2 regions of the Shinella sp. 1A1 genome follow, and region 1 is predicted to be linked to the other one. Evidence: riboswitches for the same ligand, from Rfam matches in the RefSeq annotation. Region 1 holds a riboswitch; the other holds the start of a gene.

Evidence for each region. Region 1 has a riboswitch for thiamine pyrophosphate ahead of thiD (bifunctional hydroxymethylpyrimidine kinase/phosphomethylpyrimidine kinase). Riboswitches for the same ligand answer to the same signal wherever they lie in the genome.
Region 2: another riboswitch for thiamine pyrophosphate. It lies ahead of thiC (phosphomethylpyrimidine synthase ThiC); the one in region 1 lies ahead of thiD (bifunctional hydroxymethylpyrimidine kinase/phosphomethylpyrimidine kinase).

Annotation. Positions count from the first base shown of each region.
Region 1 is NZ_AP039671.1:83,476-87,415, forward strand. It holds gene ACZ48C_RS00450 (peptide chain release factor 3) at 1-1,399, shown strand, start outside; TPP riboswitch at 1,450-1,546, shown strand; gene thiD (bifunctional hydroxymethylpyrimidine kinase/phosphomethylpyrimidine kinase) at 1,585-2,388, shown strand; gene ACZ48C_RS00460 (LysE family translocator) at 2,392-3,006, opposite strand; gene ACZ48C_RS00465 (AraC family transcriptional regulator) at 3,080-3,880, opposite strand; gene ACZ48C_RS00470 (GFA family protein) at 3,884-3,940, opposite strand, start outside.
Region 2 is NZ_AP039671.1:2,652,565-2,656,504, forward strand. It holds gene ACZ48C_RS12995 (YqaA family protein) at 1-131, shown strand, start outside; gene ACZ48C_RS13000 (sigma-70 family RNA polymerase sigma factor) at 186-731, shown strand; gene ACZ48C_RS13005 (anti-sigma factor family protein) at 718-1,491, shown strand; gene ACZ48C_RS13010 (Bax inhibitor-1/YccA family protein) at 1,523-2,239, shown strand; TPP riboswitch at 2,373-2,489, shown strand; gene thiC (phosphomethylpyrimidine synthase ThiC) at 2,581-3,940, shown strand, end outside.

The sequences.
Region 1 (3,940 bases):
CGAGCGCGAGCGCGGCATCTCGGTCGTGACCTCGGTCATGACCTTCGAATATGACGGCAACGTCTTCAACATTCTCGACACGCCCGGCCACGAGGACTTCGCGGACGACACCTACCGCACGCTGACAGCGGTGGACGCGGCCGTCATGGTCATCGACGCCGCCAAGGGCATCGAGCCGCGGACGCTGAAGCTCTTCGAGGTCTGCCGCCTGCGCGACATCCCGATCATCACCTTCGTCAACAAGATGGACCGCGAGAGCCGCGATCCGTTCGAAATCCTCGACGAGGTGGAGGAGAAGCTTGCGCTCGACACCGCCCCCGTCACCTGGCCGGTCGGCCACTCGAAGACCTTCTGCGGCTCCTATCACCTCGCCGACCGCACCTTCCGCGGCTCGGACACGCAGGTTCAGCCGACGCGGATGGACGATGCGGCGGAGGTCGCCAAGCACCTGCCGGAAAACGAGCGGGACGCCTTCATCGAGGAGATGGAGCTTGCCCGCGAGGCCTGCCGTCCGTTCGACCGCGAGGCCTTCCTCGAAGGGCACCTGACGCCGGTCTTCTTCGGCTCGGCGCTGCGCAATTTCGGTGTGCGCGACCTCATCAACGCGCTTGGCGCCTTCGCGCCGCCGCCGCGCGACCAGGTGGCGGATACGCGCAAGGTCCATGCCGCGGAAGACAGGATGACGGCTTTCGTCTTCAAGATCCAGGCCAATATGGACCCCAACCACCGCGACCGCATCGCCTTTGCCCGCGTCTGCTCCGGCATGCTGGAGCGCGGCATGAAGGTGCGCCTTGCCCGCACGGGCAAGACCATCGGCCTCTCGGCCCCGCAGTTCTTCTTCGCCTCGCAGCGCCAGCTTGCCGACACGGCCTATGCCGGCGACGTGGTGGGCATCCCCAACCACGGCACGCTCCGCATCGGCGATACGCTGACGGAAGGTGAGGCGCTGGTCTTCGAGGGCGTGCCGAACTTCGCGCCGGAAATCCTGCGCCGCGTGCGGCTGGAAGATGCGATGAAGGCCAAGAAGCTGAAGGAAGCGCTCCAGCAGATGGCGGAAGAGGGCGTCGTGCAGCTCTTCTCGCCGGAAGACGGCTCGCCCGCCATCGTCGGCGTCGTCGGCGCGCTGCAACTCGACGTGCTGAAGGAGCGGCTTTCGGCGGAATACGGCCTGCCGGTCTCCTTCGAGATGTCGCGCTTCTCCGTCTGCCGCTGGATTTCTTCCGACAGCGCGGCCGAGCTCGACAAGTTCGTCACCCAGCGCCGCGGCGATATCGCCCGCGACCTCGACGGCGATCCGGTGTTCCTGGCGCAGGACGCCTTCTCGCTGCGCTATGAGGCGGAGCGCTACCCGGCGATCAAGATGGTCGCCATCAAGGAGTATCACGTCACCAAGGCGTAACCGATGCCTGTCACTTTCAGGGTGACAGGTGTCTCGACATTTGCGAAAACCGCTTGAGACAGGGGCGTCCGCCGGAAGGCGGGCTGAGAAGCACCCTTTGAACCTGAACCGGATCATGCCGGCGGAGGGAGTCGAACGGGCCTCAATTCCGTTGCCCGAAGACCGCCTCCGCCCAAGGAGGCGAAATGGCCATCGCAAACATTCTCTCGATCGCGGGCTCCGACCCGTCGGGCGGGGCCGGCATCCAGGCCGACCTCAAGACCTTCGCCGCCCGCGGCACCTACGGCATGGCCGTGCTGACCGCGCTGACGGCGCAGAACACGCAGGGCGTCTCCGGCGTGCATCTCGTGCCACCGGCCTTCGTCGCGGCGCAGATTGCGGATGTGTTCGGCGATGTGAGCGTCGATGCCGTGAAGATCGGCATGATCGCCTCGGCGGAAATCGCCAGGGCGGTGGCGGATGCGCTTCTCCCCCATCGCGGCACGCCCGTCGTGCTCGATCCGGTCATGGTCGCCAAGGGCGGAGCGTCCTTGCTGGCCGAGGCGGCCGTGGAGGCGCTGACCCGCCGCCTGCTGCCGCTCGCGACAGTGCTGACGCCGAACCTGCCGGAGGCGGCCGCGCTGCTCGGAGAGCCCGAGGCCGCCGACCGGGTCGCCATGGAAGGGCAGGCGACGCGGCTTCTGGCGCTCGGCCCGAAGGCGGTGCTGCTGAAGGGCGGGCATTTGCCGGGCGGCGAGAGCCCGGACGTGCTGGCGACGCCGGGCGGGTTGCGCTGGTACGAGGGCGTGCGGGTGCTGACGCGCAACACCCACGGCACCGGCTGCTCGCTGTCGAGCGCCATTGCCGCCGAACTCGGCAAGGGCAGGCCGCTGCCTGACGCCGTGGCGGCGGCCAAGAGCTTCATCGCCGGCGCGGTGCGGTCCTCGGATGCGCTGTCGGTCGGCTCCGGCCACGGGCCGCTCCATCATTTCCACGCACTCTGGGCCTGATCGTCAGCGATCCGCCAGCGCCAGCCGCAGCCCCATCACGCCAAGGGCGGCGGCGAAGCTGCGCTGCGTCCAGACCATGATCCTTGGCCGGCTCAGCACCTGCTGGCGAAGACTCGCGGCCAGCCCCGCATAGATGGCGAAGACGAGGAAGGTCAGCGCCATGAAGACGCCGCCGAGGACGAGCATCTGCGCGGTGGCGTCAGGCGCGTTCGCGGGAACGAACTGCGGCAGGAAGGCGAGGAAGAACAGCGAGAGCTTCGGATTGAAGATATTCGTGAAGATGCCCTTGCGCACGATGCGCATGGCCTTTTCCGCCGGCGCCTGCTCGGGCCCGAGATCGAGCGCGTTGCTGTCCTTCAGCAGGCTCCAGGCGATGAAGAGCAGATAGGCGACGCCGATAGTGCGCAGCACCTCGAAGGCAAGCGCGCTCGCATGCAGCACGGCGGCCAGGCCGACGACACTGGCGAGGATATGCGGCACGATGCCGAGCGTGCAGCCGAAGGCGGCCAGCAGGCCGGCGCGAAAGCCGCCGCTGATGCCGAGCGCCAGCGTATAGATCACCCCGGTGCCCGGAAGCAGGATGACGACGAGTGAGGTGATCAGGAATTCGGTGGTCATGACGGGCTCCATGCGACTTGGGAGCGGCAGGAAACACCGGAAGGCCGGCCGGGTCTTGAACGAAATTGCGCAATCAGGCGCGGGCGGCGAGCCAGGCGCCCGGCGTATAGCCGTAGCGCCGCGTGAAATTGCGCGTCATGTGGCTCTGGTCGGCAAAACCCGCTTCCATGGCGGCCTCGGCAAGCGGCGCGCCGCCCGCGATCAGCCGGCGGGCAAGCTCGGTGCGCCGCTGGAGCTGGTAGGCATGGGGCGTGAGGCCTGTGCTGCGGGCGAAGTCCCGCACCAGCCGGAAACGCCCGATCCGGCATTCGGCGGAAAGCGCTGCAAGGGTCACGGCCGAAGCCGGGTCGCTGTCGAGATGTTCGCGCGCCCGGCTCACGGCCGGCGAGGCAAGGCTTTCGCGGCGGGGCGCCTCTTCCCGCAGGAGTGCGGCAAGGAGCAGGAGAAGCCGCTCCTCCCGGGCGAGGCGCGCGGCGTCGCGGTCCATGAGCGCGGCGAGCGTTGCCGAAACGAGCCCGGCGATACGCCCGTCCTCCAGCACCGGCGCATGAAACTCCTCGCGCGGGTCGCCCTCGAAGATATCCCGTGCCGCGGCAGCGACGACGGCCGGCTGCAGGTAGAGCATGCGCCAGGCACGCGGCACATCGCCGATCGGCGATCCGTCATGCACTTCGCCGGGATTGACGGTGATCGTATGGCCGGCCCCCGCCTCGACCATGCCGCGCCCGCTCGCCGATTTCTGCGCCCCACGCTCGATCACGCCGACGCCATAGGCGTCGTGGGTGTGGCGGGCGAAGGCATGCCGGCTATCGGCGAAGACGGCTTCGATGCCGTCTATGCCCGTCCTGAAGATCTGGAAGCGCCCGGCCGTCATGGCTCAATCCTTCGGCACGCCGGGAAGCGCCGCCGTCTCGCCGAACCAGTTCATGGCGGA
Region 2 (3,940 bases), 880 kb from region 1:
TCATCGGCGATCCGCTGACGGTCGCGGCCGGCATCATGCGCGAGCCCTTCGGCCGCTTCCTCCTCGTCGTCTCGCTCGCCAAGTTCGGCCGCTACATCGCGCTTGCCGCCGTCGTGCTGCACTGGCTTTGAACTTTTTTCGCAAGGCGATGGAATGAGCGTCGCCCGGCGCTCGTATATTGGGGCATGAACGGAAAGACACCCGGCTTCAACGTGATCGGACAGCTTGCGGCGCTGAGGCGCTACGCCCTGTCGCTCGTCCGCAATCCGGACGAGGCGGAAGACCTCGTGCACGACGCGCTGGTGAAAGCCTATGAGCGGCAGTCGACCTTCCGCACCGGCGCGAATGTCCGCAACTGGCTGATGTCGATCCTGCACAATGCCCATATCGACCGCCTGCGCCAGCGCCGCTCGCAGGAGCGTCGCAACGATGCGGCGGCCGAGATCGCGGAGACCTCCGCGCCGGCCAACCAGGATCATTCGGTGCGGCTCACCCAGCTGCGCAACGCCTTCTTCGGCCTGCCGGAGGAGCAGCGCGCGGCGCTGCATCTCGTCGCCATCGAGGAGCTTTCCTATCAGGAGGCCGCCGATACGCTCGGCATTCCGGTCGGCACGCTGATGTCGCGCGTCGCCCGCGCCCGCCAGCGGCTGCGCAGCTTCGAACAGGGCGGCAGTGCCGCACCCGTCACCCATCTCAGGATTGTCGGAGGCACCGGCGATGACAAGCAATGACCCCATCCTCGAAACCGACCTCAACGCCTATGTCGACGACCAGCTCGCCGTCGGCCGGCGCATCGAGGTCGAGGCCTATCTCTCCGAACGGCCGGAAGTGGCCGCGCAGATCATGAAGGACCTGCGCGTGCGCGACGAACTGCGCCTCGCGCTCGCCGACCATCGCACGGTGACACGGCAGGAAACCCGCGAGGCCGCGCGGCTTCTGGAACGGGCGCTGTCGCATCGCCGCGTCTTCTCCGTCTTCCGCCGCGCCGCCGCCATCGCGCTCTTCATCGCGGCGGGCTGGGTCGCCCATGCGGCGCTCGGGCCCTTCGGCGCGACGCAGGTCGTCGCCTCCACGCCGCCGCCCGCCTTCGTCGAGGAGGCCGTGCGCGCGCACCGGACGACGCTGCTGCGCGACAGCATGACCTCGCAGCCGGAAATCGAGACCTTCGACCCGGCGGAGATCCGCTCGGCGACGGCCATCGTGCTGCCGGACCTGCCGAAGGGCTGGACCGTCATCGACACGCAGGTCTTCCCCTCCGCCTACGGCCCAAGCGTCGAGCTGGTGCTGGAGCCGGCGAAGGGAGAGCGCCTGTCGCTCTTCGCCGTGCGCCCCGGCTCCTTTGCCGTGCAGCACGTCCTGCTCTTCCATGCCGACAACGCCCGGGCCGCCTATTGGCAGATCGGCGACGCCGCCTATGCGCTGGTGTCGGAAAGCCGCAAGGCCGACGACCTGGCGGACACCGCGCGGGACCTTTCCCGCACGCTCTACTGATCAACCGCTTCCAGACCGAAGGAGATTTTCGATGGAACCCGTACAACAGCGTTTCGGCTACGGCGCGCAGGCACAGTCCGCCGCCCTCTTCGACGAGGGCCTGCGCCAGCACATGTTGCGCGTCTACAACTACATGGGCGCCGGCCTCGTCATCACCGGCCTCATCGCCTTCGTCGTCGGCTCGACGCCGGCGCTCTATGTGCCGATCTTCTCCTCGCCGCTGAAATGGGTGGTGATGCTGGCGCCGCTCGCCTTCGTCCTGTTCTTCTCGTTCAAGATCCAGACCATGTCGGCCAGCGCCGCGCAGATGACCTTCTGGGCCTTCTGCGCCGTCATGGGCCTGTCGCTCGCCTCGGTGTTCCTCGTCTTCACCGGCATGAGCATCGCCCGCACCTTCTTCATCGCCGCCACCATGTTCGGCGCCACCAGCCTCTACGGCTACGTGACGAAGCGCGACCTCTCGAAGTTCGGCTCGTTCCTGATGATGGGCCTCATCGGCGTGATCATCGCCTCCATCGTCAACATCTTCCTCGGCTCCAGCGCCCTGCAGTTCGCCGTCTCGGTGATCGGCATCCTCGTCTTCGTCGGCCTCACCGCCTGGGACACGCAGAACATCAAGGAGCAGTATGCGGAAAATATCGGCCACGAGTCGCAGCAGAAGATGGCCGTGTTCGGCGCGCTGTCGCTCTACCTCAACTTCGTCAACATCTTCCAGCTCCTGCTGAATTTCACCGGCGAGCGCGAATAGTTTTCGCAAGCGATTTCAAGAGGAACGGCGGAGCAATGCTCCGCCGTTTTCTTTTTGCCCGCAGGCCAAAAAGTAAGTAATTACTTACTTATTTTTCTCCGTTGACAAATCGCCTCCCAGCGTCTTTGCTTGGGACATTCACCAGGGGGGTCCCGACAAGGGGCTGAGATACTGCTGGCATTCGCAGCGCAGTGACCCGTTGAACCTGATCCAGTTCATACTGGCGTAGGGACGGTGCAAGCGCTGTGGCAGGCTATCCGAAACCCGGATTCCGTCTCCCGCGTCCTTCCATCATTCCGGCTCTAGGACTGGGTCTCCAAACGAAAACTTGGAGCCTCACGATGAATATTGCCGCTCAAAAGCTCACCCCCACCGTCACGACGGGCGCCCTTCCCGCCTCGCGGAAAATCCACATTCCCGGCGAACTGCACCCGGACATCCGCGTGCCGATGCGCGAGATCGCCCTGCACCCGACCTCCGGCGAACCGCCGGTCGTCATCTACGACGCCTCCGGCCCCTATACCGATCCCGCCCATGTCGTTTCCATCGAGGGCGGCCTGCCGCGCCTCCGCGAAGGCTGGGTCGTCGCCCGCGGCGATACGCAGGCCTATGACGGCCGCCACGTCCGCCCCGAGGACAACGGCTTTGCCACCGGCGAGCGCCTGACGCCGGAATTCCCGGTGCTGAGCCGCCCGCGCCGCGCGACGGACGGCAAGGCGGTGACGCAGCTCGCCTATGCCCGCGCCGGCATCGTCACGCCCGAGATGGAGTTCATCGCCATCCGCGAGAATCTCGGCCGCAAGGCGGTAAAGGAGGCGCTTGCCCGCGACGGCGAAAGCTTCGGCGCGCATATCCCCGATTTCGTGACGCCGGAATTCGTCCGGCAGGAAGTGGCGAGCGGCCGGGCCGTCATCCCCGCCAACATCAACCACCCGGAAGCCGAACCGATGATCATCGGCCGGAACTTCCTCGTGAAGATCAACGCCAATATCGGCAATTCCGCCGTCACCTCTTCCATGGCGGAAGAGGTCGAGAAGATGGTCTGGGCGATCCGCTGGGGCGCCGATACGGTCATGGACCTTTCGACCGGCCGAAACATCCACAATATCCGTGAATGGATCATCCGCAATTCGCCGGTCCCCATCGGCACCGTGCCGCTCTACCAGGCGCTGGAGAAGGTGAACGGCATCGCCGAGGACCTGACCTGGGAGGTCTACCGCGACACGCTGATCGAGCAGGCCGAGCAGGGCGTCGACTATTTCACCATCCATGCCGGCGTGCGGCTGCACTACATCCCGCTCACGGTGAACCGCGTCACCGGCATCGTCTCGCGCGGCGGCTCGATCATGGCCAAGTGGTGTCTGCATCACCACAGGGAGAGCTTCCTCTACGAACATTTCGAGGAAATCTGCGACATCGCCCGCGCCTATGACGTCACCTTCTCGCTCGGCGACGGCCTGCGCCCCGGCTCGATCGCCGACGCCAACGACGCCGCGCAGTTCGCCGAACTGGAAACGCTCGGCGAATTGACGCAGATCGCCTGGAAAAAGGACTGCCAGGTCATGATCGAGGGCCCCGGCCATGTGCCGATGCACAAGATCAAGGAGAACATGGACAAGCAGCTTGCAACCTGCGGCGAGGCCCCGTTCTACACGCTCGGCCCACTGACGACGGACATCGCCCCCGGCTACGACCACATCA